Regions from separate parts of the Pseudovibrio sp. SCP20 genome, predicted to be linked through region 2. Evidence: predicted binding sites of a transcription regulator. Region 2 holds the regulator's gene; the other holds the start of a gene.
The links. Region 2 encodes PhoB, which activates phosphate uptake and scavenging genes when phosphate is short. Its sites were predicted from a motif close to TGTCATNNANCTGTCAT; they were not measured.
Positions count from the first base shown of each region.

Region 1: a site for PhoB is predicted at 6,374-6,390, ahead of AC3CB2_RS14525 (acid phosphatase). Genes of this name have one in related genera too.

Region 1 covers NZ_JBYMDH010000003.1:411,560-421,901, reverse strand. The annotation lists gene AC3CB2_RS14535 (AAA family ATPase) at 1-2,937, shown strand, start outside; gene AC3CB2_RS14530 (EAL domain-containing protein) at 2,982-6,077, opposite strand; gene AC3CB2_RS14525 (acid phosphatase) at 6,617-7,432, shown strand; cobalamin riboswitch at 7,789-7,999, shown strand; gene AC3CB2_RS14520 (energy-coupling factor ABC transporter permease) at 8,035-8,700, shown strand; gene ettA (energy-dependent translational throttle protein EttA) at 8,924-10,342, shown strand, end outside.
Region 2 covers NZ_JBYMDH010000001.1:353,565-363,906, reverse strand. The annotation lists gene argF (ornithine carbamoyltransferase) at 1-860, opposite strand, end outside; gene AC3CB2_RS01660 (aspartate aminotransferase family protein) at 857-2,059, opposite strand; gene AC3CB2_RS01655 (GcrA family cell cycle regulator) at 2,877-3,437, shown strand; gene AC3CB2_RS01650 (GNAT family N-acetyltransferase) at 3,536-4,006, opposite strand; gene phoB (phosphate regulon transcriptional regulator PhoB) at 4,084-4,779, opposite strand; gene phoU (phosphate signaling complex protein PhoU) at 5,001-5,705, opposite strand; gene pstB (phosphate ABC transporter ATP-binding protein PstB) at 5,741-6,544, opposite strand; gene pstA (phosphate ABC transporter permease PstA) at 6,597-8,444, opposite strand; gene pstC (phosphate ABC transporter permease subunit PstC) at 8,437-9,825, opposite strand; gene AC3CB2_RS01620 (PstS family phosphate ABC transporter substrate-binding protein) at 10,024-10,342, opposite strand, start outside.

The DNA.
Region 1 (10,342 bases), on a different contig from region 2:
AAGACCAAGCTGGCCTCTGCCCATGATGAGTTTGTTGCCCTGAAAGCGCGCCATGAGAATGCGCAGGCCAAGCGGGATCTGAAGGCACAGTTTGAGCGCATCAAGTCTCTGGAGCCGGTGAACCAGCGCGTGGTGGATGCGGAGCGCGATGTTGCTGGCACGCGTGCAACTGCTGAAAAAAGCCTGGTGATGCTGGAAGCTGCGCGTACGGATCTGGCTGCCAAGGACGAGCAGGCCAAGCAGGCTGATGCGCTGTTCAATGAGCTGGAAGCTGAGCTGACCAAGCTGACACCAGAGTGGAGTGCTGCTGAGCAGCTGGACACCAAGCTGGGTGAGCTGGAAACGGAAGGCAAGCAGCTGCGCGAACGCTCTGATGCGGCCAATCTGGATGCCAAGCAAGCGGAAGATGCGCTGGCGGCACACACCAAATCTCTTGAAGAGCAGAAAGCCTTGCAGGCCACTGTGAAAGAGCAGATGGCCCGGCTGAGTGCGACCAAAGTGCTGAAAGAGCGCCGGGACAGCCTGTTTGCCGATCTGGAAGAGTATGACCGGGTTCAGATTGCGCTTTCCAAGGATGCTGAACGCCTTGTTGAGATGCGCAAGCGTGAGAACGAACTCACTGAGATCCAAAGCAAGCTTTCCGCTGAGCTGGCGCAATTTGCGTCTGATCTAGACGGCTGTGAGAGTGATGTTGCCTCCAAGAAAGGCGAGATTTCCGCTCTTGGCGCCAACGATGCCCGCAAGAGCATGGAGCAACTTTCTGCTTTCCGTCAGCGGGCTGAGAAACTTCAGGAAACCTCTCGCAATTTCGTGAAGGCCAAGCGGAACAAGCAGGCTGAAAGTGCGACCTGGCAGAAGCTTGTAGACCAGATGGAAGGCCTGCAGGAAGCCAAGGAGAAAGCGACCCGGGAACTGACGTTTCGCGACGAAGCCCTCGAAAAAGCGCGTGGGCTCTCCACCCTTGCTGAAGCGGCGCAAGGGGATCAGGTAAAGCTGCTGCGCGCCGGATTGGTTGAAGATGCACCTTGCCCGGTTTGTGGCTCTGACGATCACCCCGTAGATACACAGGAGGGCCGGGCTGCGCTGGATGCGCTGTTCGGCGACGTGTTTCTACAGCGCAAGGAAGCGGAAGAAGCTCGCACAGCTGCGCAGCGAAACCTAAGCGATATAGAGCGAGAGCTTGCTGCCTGCGAAGCTTCAAAGAAAAATGCTTTGGAGCAGGCGGAGCGGTTTGAAGCAGAGACGACTGCATTTGAGGCAGACGCTCAGCAGCAATGGAGTTTGCTTGCAGCTCCGTTCGTGCTGTCGTTTGCGCTGGATGCTTTGCTTGAAACGCCAGAGTTGCTGGATACGGTGCTGGCTCAGGTGACGTCCAAAGCCGATGCTTTGCGCGCAGTGCTTGTTCAGGACGATGAGCTGCGCAAAGAGCTGGAGCAGTTGGAAACCAAGCTTCGTGAACTGCGTGATGCACATAAGAAAGCGGCGGGGGATCAGGCTGGAAAAGCTGAAGAGGTTTCTTCCATCAAGGTGGAACTTTCCGGTGTTGAGGGTCGTCACAACGAGAACTCTGAGGCACGGTTGCGATTGGAGCAACGGCTCAGCGAAACGCTGCTGGCTGGTGGCATGGTGTTTGGGTCCCTTGGTGATGAGTTACCAGCGCTGAAGGTGAGCTTGCAGGACCGCATCAGCACGTGGGAACAACTTGAGCAGCAGGAGGGGACAACGTCTGCCGCGCTGCAATCACTGGAGCAGAAGACCAGTGGTTTGAGCGAGCGGCATGGTGGCCTTGCTAAGACTGCCGCTGACTTGCAAGGGCAGCTTGAGAAACTTCGGGCGCTGCATCAGGAGCGGTTTGCGGAGCGCAAATTGCTGCTGGGTGGCATGGCGACCGGGGCGCATCGTGCAGCATTCACTGAAAAACATAGCAACGCAAAAGAATGCATAAAAAACGCAAGTAACGCACATAGCAACGCAAAGGCCGAGTTTGGCCGTGCGGAGGCTGGACTGGCTGCTGCGAAGGATGCAGAGGCGAAGGCAGGTGCCGCGCTAATTGATTGTGCGGAAAGGCTAAATGCTGAGCTTGCGGGGCTGGGGCTGACGAAAGACGCCTATGACGGCTTGCGGGAGAGGAGCGCTCACGAGCTGGAGGCTTTGCTGGCTGAACTGAAGGCGCTGGATGATGCTTACGTTGCAGCGCAAACTGCTGTTTCGACTTGGGAAAAGGAGCTGGCAGCGGTTCAGGCAGAGCCCTTGCCGGATAAGTTGCAGCCGGAGTTATCCTCTCAGCTGGAGGCCACCAAGCAGGCGCTTTCTGAGTTGCAAGTGAAGCGCGGCGTTCTTTCAGAGAAGCTGCGCGTGGATGCTGAAGCACGGGAAAAAGCCCAACAAATCATGGGTTTGCTGCTGGAGGCGAAGGAGACAGCCAAGACGTGGGGCGCGATTTCTGAGGCAATTGGCTCTGCGGATGGCTCCAAATTCCAGAAGGTGGCGCAGGGTGTTACTCTCGATTTGCTGGTGGAGCTTGCCAACAAACAGCTGCATCAGCTTAAACCACGGTACCAGCTGAAACGGGCTGATTTCGGTCTCGGCATCTTCGTCATCGACCGTGATATGGGCGACACACCACGCTCCACCCGCTCGCTAAGCGGCGGAGAACGCTTCCTTATTTCGCTCAGCCTCGCTCTTGCGCTGTCTGGTTTGGAGGGACGTCAGTCGTTCGTTGACACGCTCTTCATCGACGAAGGCTTCGGCTCACTGGACGCAGAAAGCCTCGATCTTGCCATTGATGCGCTGGAGATGTTGCAGGGGCAGGGGAGAAAAGTTGGTGTCATTAGCCATGTGGAAGCGCTGAAGGATCGAATTCCGGTTCAGGTTCAGGTGGTTAGGCAGGGTGCCGGACGCAGCCGCGTGGCGGTGAATGCGCCAGCAGGGTGGTGATAAGTCCTGCTGGCTTCTTGCGGTTTTGCTAGAAGAGTGCGGGCTTAGTCGCCCGCATCACTCATTTCCTGACTTTGCATAGCTGCTTGTTTTTCCTTCTCTTTTAGCTTCAGAGAAGTTTCCTGCAGCGCAGCGATGTACTGGTCCAGCGCCTGAATTTCCAGATTGGCATTGCTGACATGCTTCGCTGTTTCTCCATCCATAATCTGCGGACGGCCAATCAGGTAGCCTTGCACCTCATCGCAGGATTCATTGCGCAGCAGCTCTAATTCTGGTTCAGTTTCAACACCTTCGGCGATGACTTCCATACCCAGAGCCTGTCCCAGATCGATCACGGCGCGGATGATGGCTGCCAGTTCCGGTGTCTGAGTTACCCCACTGACAAAACTGCGGTCGATCTTGAGGCGATCAAACGGGAAGCGGCGCAGATAGCTGAGGGAAGAGTAGCCGGTACCAAAGTCGTCCAGCGCGATGGTGATACCTAACTCCTTGAGTTGTCTCAGGGTATTTAGTGCGCGGCGGTCATCGTGGATCAGGACGCTCTCTGTGATTTCAAGCTCTAGGCGCTCCGGGGTCAGGCCACTTCGTGCCAGTGCGCCTTCCACTTCCTGAATAAGATACTCATCACAGAACTGCACCGGACTGAGGTTCACACCTACACGATACCGCTCCGGCCACTGAGACGCCTGCGCACACGCTTCGTTCAGCACCCAGCGACCAATCGGGATGATCAGACCACTCTCTTCCGCAACCGGTATGAAGTTGTTAGGAGCGATCAGGCCTTTCTCCGGATGGTTCCAGCGCAGCAGTGCTTCAAAGCCGACGATGGAACGGGTGTCTGAGCGCGCCTGTGGTTGGAAGTGAAGCTGAAGTTCTTCATTTTCCAATGCGTTACGCAGATCACCTTCCATGGTTCTTCTCAGCAGGATGGCTTCTTCCATCTTGTCTTCGAAGAACGCAAAGGTGTTTCTGCCAGCTTCTTTTGCCTCGTAAAGGGCAATGTCCGCCTTGGACATCAGCTCATCAGGATCGGTCCCATGCTCCGGAATAATCGCGATACCGATGCTGGCGCTGGTTCTGATCGTGATGTTGTTGCCCACATGGATTGGCTTAGACAGGACTTCGATGATCTTGTTGGTGAGCAGACCGACTTCTGCCGTTGTCTTCAGATTGACCTGAATGATCGCGAACTCATCTCCGCCCAGACGGGCAACGGTGTCGTGGTGTGTGACACAGGCATTGAGACGGCGGGCGACAGTCTGGATGAGTTTGTCGCCGACGGGGTGGCCGTATAAGTCATTGATATCCTTGAAACGATCCAGATCGAGAACCATGACGGCGGAGATGGTTTCTTCTGCGCTAGCCTGGTTTTCGATAGCTTGCTGGAAGCGCTCGCGGAAGTAGGTTCGGTTCGGCAAACCCGTCAGCATGTCGTGCTGGGCAAGGTGCAGAATGCGGGCTTCGTCTTCCTTCTGCTTGCGCATGTCACGCACTGCAGAGACGCGGAGGTTCTCGTCTCCCACCTCCATCAAGCGGCCACGCACTTCTATCGGAATGCGCTCACCAGTCTTGCTGAGCAGGATGACTTCATTCGGTGTTGGCTCATTGGCCTGAATGGCTGCACGGGCTTTCTCGCGGTAGTCCGGGGCCACGTGAGACAGCAGGCTGGAGCCACGCATTTCGCCTGCGGAATAGCCGAGAAGCTCGTAGAGAACGTGGTTACACTCGACAATGATACCGTCAGTTGAGATGGCGAGACCTTCGAATGCGCCTTCAGCGAATGTGGCGAGTTTGCTGAGTTCTTCCTGCTGCTTACTGTCTGAAGTTTCGCTGATTTTTCGCCGCTTCTCATCGCTCTGCAGCTTGTCGAGGAATGAGTTGAATAGGGAGGCGAGGCGTTCTTGTGGGTCTGTATCGCGAACTGGTAGGCGCTCATCCAACTTGGCGTCATGCCAGACCAACTTGCCGATCAGGTTCTCCATCTGGCTGATGGTGCTGACGATTGGAGAGTCGTTCAGATCAATCTCATCGGCTTTCTGGAACATGCCAGAGTACTTGAAGACTGAGAACAGGATCAGGCCTGTCATAAAGGCCCAAAGGGACGTCAGAGAAGCGCCAACGGCTTGGAGAACGAAGTTGTCGAAGGTCCAGCCCGCCAGAACATTATCTGATGGAAGTGCCAGAGTGTAGCCAAAGAGGCCCACTAATGAGCCGATTCCGAGGCTCGTGTAGTAGATCGTGACTTTGTGGGTCTTGGTTCGGATGAAGACAATACGGGCAGCTGTGACTGAAAGGGCGGAGGCCACGAGTGATAAGGCTGCTACGCCTTCGATCGTCAGGTGTTGCGCATTTCCAAGTGCCGATGCAAGACCGCCGATCAGGCTCAGCAGAATAGTTGGATACATTACCTTTCTTGGCGCAAAGAAGCCAAAGAGAACACCCAAGGCAACAGAGATGCCCGCAGCGACCAGAACGTTGTAGATCGCAGCGCCCAGCTCACCAGAGTAAATGCTTGTGTTGCCAACTGAAAAACCAATGCCACCGACAGCCATGAGAGCTGCACCAGCTTTGATCTGCAGCACATTGTAGTTTTGTGTATTGCGCAGGATATACTCAGGCAGTGCAGGCGAGTTCTTGATGCCGGTGACGAAAATGCCGGAGAATGCCACAAAGGTTGCCAGTAGGGTGACGACCGTTCCACCTCCGATTTGCTCAAAACCTACTGAAAGAACAGTGCCCTGACTGATTGGATGTAAGAGCAGCCCCTGTACGCCTTTCAGGTAGGCTGGGTAGATGACAGCACCAACTGAGAGTGCAAGGATGATGGTTGCGCGGAGTGTGAGCTGATGTGACAGGGGCAAGTATGCGATCACTGCAATCATGGCGGCCATTGCGGCGTGGATTGCTGCGGCATGGACCTCGCTCTGAGGGATGAACTCGACCTCTGACTGCCAAAGGGTCAGCTGAGCTGTGACATCCGGCAGGTTCAGAGTGGTGTCAATCAACAAGCATGCCGCAGAGCTGATTACGATCAGAAGCAATGCGCGGTTGAAAAAGCGAGATGCCCGCATGCGTTCCTGAATGAACAGGCTGGAATACACGACAAGTATTCCAAGAACACCAAGCGCAAATAATCCCACGGACAAAATGGTCCATAGGTTCTGCTGCTGTGTCAGGAGTTCTGCCTGATTTAACGAGCCTTGAAAGCTGGTGTTCGCTGGATCAAAAATTGACGCATACGAAGACACCGACATGAAGTGTAACGATAAACCAATCAGCGTAAGTAAGAGCAATACTGGAAGTAAAAGGGCTCGGAAATGCATTTTGGTACCCCAAGAAATTCCTGGGCATAATTGTTTGAAATTGTTGCGCATTTATTAAGAATTCTAGGGAGTTGAGGGTTTCATCCTAAAAAGTATCGAAAAGAGAGGCGTATATGACGTTTATCTGACGCTTTCAAAGCAAATTGATGAAAATTGTAAGTAAAAGTTTCGGTGATTGAAATTACTTATATACGTGAATACTCGTATTTGTCTTCAAGTTGAGAGAAAAGAGATTCCGCCCGTCAATCATGATTCTCTTCTCTTTTCACAACTGCATTTAGTTCATTTTTTATGGGCAATTGATGTGCATTGTAGGTCTCCATCTTGCTTGAACAGCTTCTGGGTGATCTTGAGCGATGCAGTGGTCCAGCTTGTTTTTATACTCCGCAGTTTCAGTCATGCAGCCAACCGGTGGTGAGCGGGATAACATCCTGCCGAGCTGGAGTTCCACCACAGCACGCCACGGGATTATTGAGAGCATTGAGCGCATGGGGCGGACGGAAAGCCCGGAGTTCGTGGCGCTGGAAGACCGAGTGGCCGTGCTTGTGGGCGATGGGGCATTGTGGAGTACCGCTGTACAGAGCGCTGACAATAAGGTCGTACCACCCAATGCTGACGGAGATCTTGGCAGTTTCGCTGACTACAGCGAAAGCGTGCGGGCTCATTTGTCCCTCAACGGGCCGAAAGCGGTTGGTGCCAAGTATCGGGAGTTCGCCTATCAGCCTTTAAAGGAACTGGTGGGTTTCCTTAAAGAACATCACTTCGAAATCTGGGTGCTGAGCTTTGGTGATCATGAAGTGGATCGCACCATGGTGGAGCTGAACTATGGTCTGCCGCGTTTCCGGGTTATTGAAGTGTCAGCGACCTCCAGTGAAACCCCGTCTTTGAAGTTGGCGCGTGCGATCTGGGATCGGATTGGTGCAGCACCTACGGTTTTTCTGGGCCGGACACAGACAGATCTGGGATTGTTGAAGTTGGCAGGGAAGGGCGAGGGTACTTTGAAAATTCAGATTGCGTCTGGCCAGAGTGGGGTACAGGAAGCCTCCGGCACAACTCCAGATAAGGTCTCTGGAAAGGTTGATTCATGGAGCTTTGTGATTTCACCAGAGAGACATTGGCTCAGGAAGTTTTCGTGGCAGGCTCCCTCTGTGACCAGCCTGAGTAAGAATTAGTAAAAAATACTGAGACTTTCGTTGAGGTCTCTCAGAGATATATTTGAGTTGTTCTAGTTTTAATCGATTGAAGGACTGACTAGTTTTGTAACAATGAATAATTTCTGCTGTTTCAGAAGTAATTTTATTTATTTTGATGAAGATCAATGAAGGGATGGGGCACTCTGATATCTCTAAATGCAGCTTCGGCTGGCACTCGGATGGGGGAGTGTCAACTTTCTTAAAGGCGTGTACCACCGGGTACACGCCTCTTTTTTTGCCTGCAGCTTGTAGTGGCTTCTTCTGAGTAGAAACCTCAGGAGTTGAGCGTTTTCCCAACCTCCTCTTATTTCTAGTTGTGTCTTCTCCTGGAATTTACGATATTCCGGCTGTTGGGTTCTATAGAAGCCAAGCTTCTTGGATGAAAAGGGAATGCGGTAGGGATGACCAAAGATGGGCCCGAGCCGCAGCTGCCCCCGCAACTGTTACGTGGTGCGTTCCTCATAAAAGCCACTGGAGATGATCTCTGGGAAGGCGAGTGATGCAAAAGCCATGAGCCAGGAAACCTGCCCGACACAACATAAACTCAAACCGCACGGTGGGTGCGAAGAGGAGCATATTAAATGCATATTGAACCGGGTTACGTTTCTGCGGCCAAGGTTATTGCTGCCAATGCAGGTGCCGTCGGCGTTTTTGTTTGGGGCTGTAAAGAGCAGATCTCTGAATTTCTGAAAGAGCCGCTTACTCCGCTGAAAACACTTTTGGCTGCTGGTTTCTTCTCCATTTTCATGCAGAGTTTCCATATGTCTGTCGGACCGTCCGAGCTTCATTTTATTGGGGCTATGGCGATGTATCTGACGCTCGGCTTTACACCTGTTCTGCTAGGGTTTGCGATTGGTCTGTTGTTTCAGGCGCTCGCTTTCGACCCGCAGGACATGTACCACCTTGGCGTCAACAGCTTGTCTTTGATGCTGCCGCTGATTTCCGTTCATTATCTGGGTGGTAAGCAGCTGTTTGACAAAGACCTGACCAAACGTCTGAGCTTTGCTCAGATCCTGAAGCTGGATGCTATGTACTATGCTGGTGTGACTGGCATGGTTGGCTTCTGGCTGATGATTGGCGAAGTGGCAACACCATTTACAGCATGGGCGCAGTTTGCCTTGTCTTATCTGGCAATTGTTGTTTTTGAGCCGGTTGTGACCTTCATTGCTGTGAAGGGCCTGAAGGCTATTGAAGACAACGCTGTGGTTCGGACTCTTACCGTGGTTCCGCAGCTGAAGATGGCGTAAGTTTCTACGGGTTTACTTGTAGCAGGGGCGGCGGTTTTTACTCGCTGCCCTTTTTCTTGCTTTCGCGAAGCTGGCGGCTTTGCAAAAATCCTGATTTTGGAAGAAAAAAGCGGCGGATTTGATCTTCGCTGAAGTGTTATGGATTGCCCCGTGGCGCAGCTTCCACTATGAGTGCTTCCCAGAGAATTCTTAGTTTACACAGATCAGGAGATGCAGGCAGTCCATGGCGCGCCAGTTCATCTATCACATGCACGGGGTCTCCAAGGCCTACGGTGCTAAAAAAGTACTCGACAACATTCACCTGTCTTTCTACCCGGATGCGAAAATCGGTATCCTTGGTCCTAACGGTGCAGGTAAGTCCACTCTTTTGAAGATCATGGCTGGTCTGGATAAAGAGTACACCGGTGAAGCCTGGGCTGCTGAAGGTGCCAAGGTTGGTTACCTGCCGCAGGAACCACACCTTGACCCGGACAAGACCGTCTTTGAAAACGTGATGGAAGGCGTTGCGCACAAGCAGGCGAAGCTGGACCGTTACAATGAGCTGATGATGAACTACTCGGATGAAACTGCCGAGGAAGGTGCTCAGCTTCAGGACGAGATCGACGCTCAGGATCTGTGGAACTTGGAAAGCCAGGTAGAGATGGCAATGGAAGCGCTTCGTTGCCCTCCATCCGACAGCCCTGTGACCAACCTTTCCGGTGGTGAGCGCCGCCGCGTTGCGCTTTGTAAGCTTCTGCTTTCCGAACCAGATCTTCTGCTGCTCGACGAACCAACCAACCACCTGGACGCTGAAACTGTTCACTGGCTGGAGCGTCACCTGCGTGAGTTCAAGGGTTCGGTTCTGATCATCACCCACGATCGCTACTTCCTTGATAACGTGACTGGCTGGATTCTGGAGCTCGACCGCGGTCAGGGCATCCCATATGAGGGCAACTACACCACATACCTTGAGAAAAAGACCAAGCGTATGGAGCAGGAAGGCCGTGAGAACATGGCTCGCTCTCGTGCGATCAAGCGCGAAAAAGAGTGGATGGGTATGTCTCCGAAAGGCCGCCAGACCAAGTCCAAAGCCCGTATTAAGGCTTATGACGACCTGCTGGCTGCTCAGGAAGAGCGTATGCCAACCATTGAGCAGATCATGATCCCGGTTGGTGAGCGTCTTGGTAACAACGTGATCGACGTTGAAAATGTTTCCAAGGGCTTTGGTGATCGCCTGCTGATTGACGATCTGTCCTTCAAGCTGCCACGCGGTGGTATTGTTGGTGTGATTGGTCCAAACGGTGCTGGTAAATCAACCCTCTTCAAGCTGCTGACCGGTCAGGAAACTCCTGATAGTGGTAAGGTTGAGCTTGGTGAGCGCGTGCATCTTGGCTATGTGGATCAGTCTCGCGATAAGCTGGATGACAGCAAGACCGTTTGGGAAGAAATTTCCGAAGGTGCTGAAGTTATCTACCTGGACAAGAAAGAGATCAACTCTCGCGCATACTGTTCTTCCTTCAACTTTAAAGGTGCAGGACAGCAGGCGAAAGTTGGCGACCTTTCCGGTGGTCAGCGTAACCGCGTGCACCTTGCGAAGGTTCTGAAGTCTGGCGCTAACGTGCTGCTGCTCGATGAGCCGACCAACGACCTTGACACCGAAACC
Region 2 (10,342 bases):
ACCACAGAATGCGGGCCGTCGATCACCTCATTTGTCACTTCTTCCCCACGATGTGCAGGCAGGCAGTGCATAAACAGGGCTGAATCGTTGGCTTCACTCATCAGGCGTTCGTTCACCTGATAGGCAGCCAGCATGTTGTGACGGGTTTCAGCATCGCTGTCACCCATGGAAACCCAGCAGTCGGTGATAACACAATCACTGTTTTTAACAGCAGCAAACGGATCGTCTGTTACTGAAAGTTCAGCACCGGATGTATAGGCCTTTTCGATCCATTCAAGAGGTACTGTCAGTTCATTTGGTGCGGCAACGTTAATTTTGAAGTCAAATTTGGATGCCGCTTCGATCCAAGAATAAAGAACGTTGTTGCTGTCACCCACCCAGGAAACGGTTTTACCCTTAATGCTTCCGCGGTGTTCTTCGAAGGTCATGATGTCTGCCATGATCTGGCAAGGATGTGAAATCTTGGTCAAACCGTTGATGACAGGCACGGTTGCATACTCTGCCAGCTCTCTGACGGCATCATGGTCCAGCATGCGGATCATGATCATGTCGACGAAGCGGGACAGGACGCGGGCGGTGTCCGGAATGGACTCGCCACGGCCAAGCTGCATTTCTGCACCGGTCAGCATCAGGGTTTCGCCGCCAAGCTCACGCATGCCCACATCAAAGGAGATGCGGGTTCTGGTGGATGGCTGTTCGAAGACCATGGCCAGCACTTTGCCTGCCAGAGGCCCCTGCCCGCGATGAACGCCATTGCGGGTGGATTTGATCTGCTTGGAGACATCCATGATGTGACGAAGTTCGTCACTTGAAAAATCACTGATATCGAGAAAGTGCTGTGGTTTTGTCAGTGTAGTCATTTGGCAGTCTCGGCAGTTTTCAGCTCGTTTTCCATGTCCGCAGCAGCGGCTTCAATTTTCTGGGCGAGCACGTCAATTTCTTCAGCGGTGATGGTCATTGGCGGCATAATGCGGAGCACGTTGTCTCCCGCACCAACCGGCAGCAAGCCATTGTTGCGCATGTGAACCAGCAGCTGGGTGTTTGGCACCTTACATTTGAGGCCAAGCATCAGGCCTTCACCGCGCACCAGCTCAAACACGTCGCCGTGCTGGTCTACAATGCAGGCAAGCTTTTGCTTTAGCATCAGGCCTTTTTCCTGAACGGCTTCCAGAAAGCCCGGCTCCAGGACGGTTTCCATAACAGCGGTGCCGACAGCCATCGCCAGCGGGTTGCCGCCGAATGTTGTGCCATGCACGCCCGGCACCATGCCGCTGGCCGCTTCATTGGTTGCGAGGAACGCCCCCATCGGGAAGCCACCGCCGATGCCTTTTGCAATCGCCATCAGGTCTGGTGCAACACCAGCCCATTCGTGGGCAAAGAGCTTGCCGGTTCTGCCAACACCCGTCTGGATCTCGTCATAGATCAGCAGCAGGTCGTTTTCATCACAGATCTCGCGCAGGCCTTTCAAGAAAGCCGGATCCATGGAGCGGATGCCGCCTTCGCCCTGAACAGGCTCCAGCATGATGGCTGCGGTTTGCGGGCCAACAATCTTTTTGACTGCTTCCAAATCGCCAGCTGGCACCTGATCAAAGCCTTCCGGTGCTGGACCGAAGCCTTCCAGATACTTTTGCTGACCACCAGCAGCCAGAGCTGCCATGGTTCTGCCGTGGAACGCATTTTCAAAGGTGATGATGCGGTTCTTTTCCGGGTTGCCCTTGGCAAAGTGGTAGCGACGCGCTGCCTTCATGGCACCTTCAGTTGCTTCCGTACCGGAGTTGGTAAAGAACACAACGTCAGCAAAGGTGTTGTCTGTCAACAGCTTTGCGAGCTTTTCACCCTCTGGAATGGTGTAGAGGTTGGTGACGTGCCACAGCTTTTCAGCCTGGCCTTTCAGCGCCTCAACGAGCTTCGGATGCGCATGACCCAAGCCGGAGACGGCGATACCCGAGGCACAATCCATGTATCGTCGACCATCAGCCGCATAAAGCCAGACACCTTCCCCACGCTCAAACGCCAGGTCTGAACGTGCATAAGTCTGCATTAGCGACGAAGTCGTCATTTCTCACTCCTCATGGATTGAGCTCTGGGCTCAAAAATCTTGGTTATTACAAAAACAAAAAACGCCATCTGGCGCTTCATTCAACACCCGAAGGTGTCCGGTTGTAAGGGAAGCGACATATAAACCGCGTTCCCTCAGGGCAGTCAATAACACGTATTGCCAGCAATACCTTACTCCTGTTCAGGAATGGGCAGCCGGCTTTTTGTGCTTCCTATCGGTGCATTCCGGTTGGTCTGCTACCTGAGGAAGGGCACATTGTGGCATTTTTAAATGATGGAGTAGAGGTCTAATCCCCTCTTCACTGGCCAGTTTTTTTCCATATCTCTTAAGGTTTATTCAATACACCTCTAGCGTGTACCGCGTCATATGAAGGTGTCATTCGGCGAGTGCATCTGCACTGCAATTTGTAGTTTACTAGTGTTTTTTACTAGTTGTTTTTCAGTGGTAAATATATGTATTAAATATCAACGGGGTAACGCTATCAGCTCTTACTTTGTGTTGGAAAGAATGCGGTGGAACTTGGTTTAACAAACAGCTCCTATTCTTTAGATTGATAATCTTCTCCCACCACAAGAAGGCTGTTATAGGTAAGTAGTAGTACGGCAATTCTGGGGAAAACCAGAGTCTTCCCCACCTCAATTCTTTGAGGTTATTGCTCGTAGGAACGCCGATATAGTACTGTGCGATAAGAGTTATACACCATCTCGTAGTTACTGATCGCTGCAAGCACACACGCTCAGGTTAGCGGCAAATTCGGATACGTCCGAGCTGAGCGAATACTGTTTTGCGCGCCACTGAAGGAAGACGGGGGCCTTTAATGAGCTGGACAGCAGAACGTGTAGAGTTACTAACCAAGCTTTGGGCAGACGGGTTAAGCGCAAGCCAGATCGCTGGAGAACTAGGCAATGTGACCCGAAATGCCGTAATTGGTAAGGTTCACCGGCTCGGGCTTTCAGGGCGTGCTAAATCAGGGGGCGGTGCAACCAAGACGAGAAAGGCAACTGCCCCAGCGGCAAGAACAGCTTCTCCAATCAAACCGACAGTGACCGAAGCGGTCGCAGCAGCAGCTCCCTCTCCTACTCCTCGACAAGTTCAGCCAACAGTGGCAGGCGCCACCGCTCTTAAAGTTGAGCCAATTGAAACGATCGAGACCGAAATCGCTCCCGTCCCAGTCGCAGAAATCTTTATTCCGGTTTCCGAACGCGCATCCATCCTGACATTGAACGAACGCACCTGTAAGTGGCCAATTGGCGATCCGGGTTCTGAAGACTTCTACTTCTGCGGTCGTCAGTCAGATGCAGGCACACCGTATTGCGCGCATCACCGCAGCATTGCCTATCAGCCAGTCAGCGACCGCCGCAACCGCCGCGCCAGCTAAAACAGACTGAAAGCAAGCGTTATGAGCCGGGTCCAGTGCCCGGCTTTTTGCTGTCTGGATGCCTGTAATGTAACGACTATCCCGCCTGTGGTTGAGGCCTAGTGCTTCTGCGCGCTGAAGGTTTGGCGGGTGACATTGCCCCAGTACGGGTCGTTGTAGCTGTCTTCCTGATAGTGGCCTAATGTGTAGTCGCTTACCACTGCGCGCCAGAAGGCGGTGGCGTGGTCAGCGCCTTCGATCTGTTTGATCTGCCAGTTGCCGGGCATCTGATCAAACAGCGCGCTGGCAAACTGCAGGCCCAGCTTATGTCGTCGGTAGTAAGGCACGACGTAGAACTCACAGACTTCGAACCCCTCCTGCTCATCCTGCTTGATGGCGGCCAGTCCGGCCGGGAGGTCGTTGCTGTACACCAGATAGCCGGTGATGTTGCCTTCCAGCAGCGTGTCCTTGGCGAACAGACCGTTGGCGTCAGGCTGTTTGTGCGTGAGAGGTGAGAACTCTGCCTCGTAAGCCTGGCAGAGATTGTCGTAGATATGAGCGGTTGCTCTATCAACCGTCTTGATTTTCATTTGTTATCCGCATTGTTTTTAGTCTGCACCTCCGGATCAGAGATGCAGCTTCACAATGCGCATATAGCAGAGATCAGTTACCCGACTGCAAACTGGTCGTTGAACGCGTAACCGGCACCGCGGACGGTGCGGATCGGGTCTTTCATGCGGCCTTTGTTGATGGCTTTACGCAGGCGGCCCACATGGACGTCGACAGTGCGCTCATCCACGTAAACATCATGTCCCCACACGCCGTCGAGCAGTTGCTCGCGGGAGTAGACGCGGCCTGGGGCGCTCATGAGGAACTCCAGCAGGCGGAATTCGGTTGGGCCGAGGTGGATTTCGCGGCCAGTTCTGCGGACGCGGTGGGTTTCGCGGTCCAGCTCAATATCGCCGGACTTGAGCATGGTGGAGACAACTTCCGGCAGAGCACGGCGGAAGATCGCTCGTACACGGGCCATAAGCTCCGGGATGGAGAAAGGTTTGACGACGTAATCATCGGCTCCGGTTGCCAGCCCGCGGATGCGTTCAGACTCTTCACCTCGTGCCGTGAGCATGATGATTGGCATGCGTTCGGTTTCTGAACGTGCCCGCAGACGGCGGCAAAGCTCGATACCGGAGAGGCCGGGCAGCATCCAGTCCAGCAAGAGCAGGTCCGGCTGGCTTTCTTGCAGCAGGAGTTCCGCCTCATCTCCTCTTGCGCATACGTCGACATTGTAGCCTTCCGCTTCGAGATTGTATCTCAGCAGCAGGCTTAACGGTTCTTCGTCTTCTACAATCAGTATCTTAGGCATACCCTAGTGCTCTCTTTGCACCTTCTGTTGTAAAGCAGTTTACCGTCATCACTGTGCATGTAAACCACTTTAACCTTTTGTAGTTGCGTCTTTTCTTATCAGAAACGCGAAGCCGCCCTCTGATTTGACACATGAAGTGCCGCGTAATGAACCCGACACTCCAAACCTTTGTTCAACGTGGTCGCCTTCCGGGCTTGCAGCTTCCCAGAGAGCAGCACGTCTCAGACAGCGCTGCTGTCTGCCAGTTCGTCCGTTTTTGGTCGATCAACCGGAAGCTGATTTCCGGAGATCATGTAGTAGATGTTCTCGGCAATGTTGGTCGCATGGTCACCGATGCGCTCAATGTTCTTTGCACAGAACAGCAGGTGGGCGCACATGGTGATGGAGCGTGGGTCTTCCATCATGTAGGTGAGCAACTGACGGAACAGACTGGTGTAGAGCGCATCTACTTCATCGTCACGCAGATGCACGCGCTGGACGACTTCCAGATCACCGGAAGTGTAGGCATCCAGAACGGCTTTAAGCTGTTCCAGCGCCAGATCGGACATGTGTTCTACGCCAACCGCCAACTGTTTGTTGTTGAATTCGCTTTCAATTGCGAGCGTCCGCTTGGCGATGTTCTTGGCCATATCGCCAACGCGCTCCAGATCATTGGAGATGCGCATGGCGGCGATGATGTCGCGTAAGTCGCTTGCCATTGGCTGGCGGCGTGCGATCACGGAGATGCACAGCTCTTCCAACTCGGCCTGCATGTTGTCGAGGCGTCTGTCCGCGGCAATGGTGCGGGTTGCCAGCTCGCGGTCCTGTCTCAGCAGTGCGCTGACGGCATCATGTACAAGTGTTTCTGCGAGGCCGCCCATTTCGACGACACGTCCGGCCAACTCTTTCAGTTCTTCATTGAAGGACGAGACGATATGATCTTTCATCGGATGATCTCCTTAGACCTCCTTGCCTATTATTCTTAACCGAAACGGCCAGTGATGTAATCCTGCGTGCGCTGGTCTTTGGGGTTGGTGAAGATGTCGTTGGTCAGCCCCTCTTCCACCAGTGTTCCTAAGTGGAAGAATGCAGTGCGCTGCGAAACACGTGCCGCCTGCTGCATGGAGTGGGTTACGATCACGATGGTGTAGTTCTGGCGCAGTTCGTCGATCAACTCTTCCACTTTTGCGGTGGCGATCGGGTCAAGCGCGGAACATGGCTCATCCATCAGGATCACTTCCGGAGACACAGCGATTGCACGCGCGATGCACAGGCGCTGCTGCTGACCACCGGAGAGGCCGGTTCCCGGCTCATCCAGACGATCTTTCACTTCCTCAAACAGACCGGCGCGCTGCAGGGAGCTGGCGACAATCTCTTCCAGATCGGCCTTGCTTTGCGCCAAGCCGTGAATGCGAGGGCCGTAGGCCACGTTCTCAAAGATGGACTTCGGGAACGGGTTCGGCTTCTGGAACACCATGCCAACGCGGGCACGCAGTTCCACTACATCAATGCGTGGGTCATAGACATCATCGTTGTCGAGAAGGATGTCACCTTCCACGCGGCAGATGTCGATGGTGTCGTTCATGCGGTTGAGGCAGCGCAGGAAGGTGGACTTGCCGCAACCGGATGGACCGATCAGCGCTGTCACCTGATTTTTGCGTACATCCAGATCCACGCCGTGCAGAGCCTGCTTGTCGCCGTAAAACACTTTCACGTCACGGCCACGCATTTTGAGCGTTTCGCCTTCAGCGGATACGGCTGGTGGGGCGCTTATTGTTGTATCCATTGCACTCTCGGTGTCTGTGGTCATTTCCAATGCCATGATCTTGCCTTTCAAATCACCAGCGGCGCTCAAAACGTTTACGAAGGACGATTGCGATTGCATTCATCGAGATCAGGAAGCCGAGCAGCACCATGATCGCAGCAGAGGTTTTCTGCTGGAAGGCAGGTTCGGGGAAGTCTGCCCACATGAAGATCTGAACCGGCAGTACGGTCGACGGATCCACCGGACTTGCCGGGATATCAACGATGAAGGCCACCATGCCGATCATGAGAAGTGGTGCAGTTTCACCCAAAGCCTGCGCCATGCCGATGATGGTTCCGGTCAAAATACCCGGCATTGCCAGTGGCAGCACATGGTGGAACACTGCCTGCAAGCGGGAGGCTCCGACACCCAGCGCTGCTTCGCGGATGCTCGGCGGCACGGCCTGAAGGGCTGCGCGGGAGGCGATGATGATGGTTGGCAGGGTCATGAGCGCCAGCACCATACCGCCGACGACCGGCGCAGATCTCGGCAAGCCGAAGACGTTGAGGAACACCGCCAGACCGAGCAGACCAAACACAATGGACGGAACCGCTGCCAGGTTATTGATGTTCACCTCAATCAGATGGGTCCAGCGGTTCTTTGGCGCGAACTCTTCCAGATAAATCGCGGCAGCCACACCAATCGGAAACGACAGAGACAAGGTAACGAGCATGGTCCAGAAGGAACCAACAGCTGCACCCCAGATACCCGCCATCTCAGGCTCACGGCTTGCACCGGACTTGAAGAAGATGGAGTTCCACTGGTTCTCGATGGAGCCTTTGGAGACCAGATAATCAGTGTAAGCGATTTCTTTGTCAGAGAATTTGCGGAAGCTTTCCGGTGTTTCCAGCTCTTCAACGCCCCACTGACCAGCAGCGGCGGCGGCATCGGAGCTGAGCGGGATGAAGGCGGTGCCAGTGACGCTGGTTGGCGTGACCTTCTCCGCTTTGATGGTGCCGCCGTTCACGTTCACGAAGAAGCTTGGCATCTTGTTGTTGAGTGTTCCGCCGTTCTCAACATTGGCGAGATGACCCTGCAGAACGGCCAGTTCAGCTTTGCGAGTTTCCAGAGTGGACTTGATTTTCTCAAGAGCTTCTCTGTTGCTCTCAACTTCAGACGTCAGGCGCTGCACAACCAGCGGATCTTTTTCACTTTTCAGGCGGGTTTGGAGGCCTGTGATCTTGGTGTTGACGCTGACTTCAGAACGGCCACGGGCTTCGATCTTGTCTGAAAGCAGTGTGATTTCGTTCTCGTAGTAGGACTTGAGCGCGGCGATGAGTGCACCGAACTCCGGCTTCTCGGCGGTGATGGTCACCTGCCCTTCGGTTCCGGAAACGGTTGCTGCGCTTGTTGTGGCGATCTCGTTTTTCTGCGTGATCAGGCCTTTGACATAAAGGTCTGCGAAATCTGAAAGCGGGATAGCGACTGGACCGGTTCCACCCAGCATGGATGTGTCGGCGACCACCTGCTTTTGCAGGATGACGTTGGCGCCGGAGGACACCAGCGAGTAAAGCACGCGGCGGTTTTTGCGGTCGGATGCAAATGGCAGCTCAGCCTTCAGACCATCACGGATGATCTTGTTATAGCTGGCGCCTGCCGGATTGGCTGGATCAACCTTTTCAGCACTCAGGTTCAGCGGCACGCTCACGTAGTTGTAGGTGAAAGCTGGCAGGCCAGTGCCGACAATTGTGAAGAGCAGCAGAACCAGAAAGGTTGCGGCCAATGCAATGGCACCGATGCCGTAAGCCTTGAAGCGCGCTTCCATGCTGTAGCGCTTTTTCAGGCGCTTGCGAGCTTCGTCTGTCGTATGGACGCCGGAAGGAATGCCTTTGACACGTCCGCCAATTGCGGAACCGGCAGTGTCCTGAGCGATATCAATCATACTGTTCCCTATATTTCTTCACGACGCGCAGAGCGAAGATGTTCAGAGCAAGTGTGATGCAGAAGAGGAGAAGACCGAGAGCAAACGCTGCGAGTGTTTTCGCGCTGTCAAACTCCTGGTCACCGACCAGCAAGGTGACGATCTGCACGGTCACGGTTGTTACTGCTTCCAGTGGGTTCACTGTCATGTTGGCGGCAAGGCCTGCTGCCATCACCACGATCATGGTTTCGCCAATGGCGCGGGAGATGGCGAGGATCAGCGCCGAGACGATGCCCGGCAACGCCGCTGGCAGAACCACACGGCGGATTGTTTCGGACTTGGTGGCACCCAGACCGGCAGAGCCATCACGCAGAGACTGGGGCACGGCGTTGATCACATCATCAGAAAGAGAGGAGACGAACGGGATGATCATGATGCCCATGACAAGGCCAGCGGCCAGAGCACTTTCTGAGCTGACTGACAGGCCAATGCTTTCGCCCCAGCCGCGGATGAATGGTGCCACGGTGAGCGCAGCGAAGAAGCCGTAGACCACTGTTGGGATACCAGCCAGAATTTCCAGAACTGGCTTTGCGATGGCGCGGACCGGAGTGCTTGCGTAATCAGAGAGGTAAATCGCCGAGAGCAAGCCGATTGGTGCAGCCACAATAATTGCGATTGCTGTGATCAGCATGGTGCCGACCAGAAGCGGGATTGCGCCGAAGATCTTGGTGTTCGCTTCGCCGTGTTCCGCACCAGCCCCTTCAAACGCGCTTTGCGGGCTCCAGTGGGTGCCGAAGACGAAGTCCAGAATTGGGATCTGGCGAAAGAACATCAGGCTTTCAAAGATCAGTGAGAGCACGATGCCGATGGTGGTGAAGATCGCAACAGCGGAACACAGGATCAGCAATCCCATGACGGTGCGCTCTACAAAATGACGAGCCCGCATTGTGGGGCGAATGGCACGGTTGCCGTACCACAGACCGCCAAGCACAAGGCCAACCATAAGAACTGATTTAAGGACAAAGGAGGTTTGAGCGAGTGAGGCGAACACCTCAGCAGCTTGCTCCTTGCCAGCATCGGAGAAGGCAACAATGCCGCCGAATGCGATGGCGCGGGCATCGCGCAGGAATGCCTGAAGTTCTGGTTTGGACAGTCCTTCAATCACCTCGGCATTGGCGCTGATGACCATCATGTCCAGCATGCGCGGCTCAACGACTGCCCATGCAATCAGGAGCACAAATGCCGGAAGTGTGGACAGGATTGCCAGATACCCACCGTGGTAAGTTGGCCGAGAGTGAAGCACGGACAACTGGTGACCAGCAACTTGCAGAGCCCGGAAGCGCCCATAGACGTTAGCGGCTACGAAGACCAGTAGAAGAAGGGCAGCGTAAGTCCAGAACATTTGATTGCGTCGCCTTATTTGGCTCTTCTGTCAGAGCGTATTTCTGCCTGCAGATCAGGCTTGTTATGCGGAAACACGCTGTAACTGTTATAGCGAATTCATGGTGTTTGTTTGGAAGCACCCGAATGCGCTGTCGACCTTTTGCGGATGCGTGAAAGCGGTCAGCTGAGGTGCTGACCGCTCTCTGATTTTTTGCAATTAGAATGCAAGTGGTGTCAGAGCTGATGCAGACTTGGAAACTGATGCGCGGTCAGCTGCTGGCAGTGGGATCAGACCTTTGTCTGCCAGGTAACCTTCGTCGCCCCAGGTGTCTTCGCTGGTGAACTCAGCCAGGTATTCTGCGATGCCTGGGATGACGCCAACGTGCTCTTTCTTGATGTAGAAGAACAGGGAACGGGACACTGGGTAGTCGCCAGCTGCGATCGCGTCAAAAGTAGGAGCAACACCGTTGATGTTTGCGCCCTGCATTTTGTCAGCATTCTGGTCGAGGAAGGAGAAACCGAAGATGCCGAGTGCG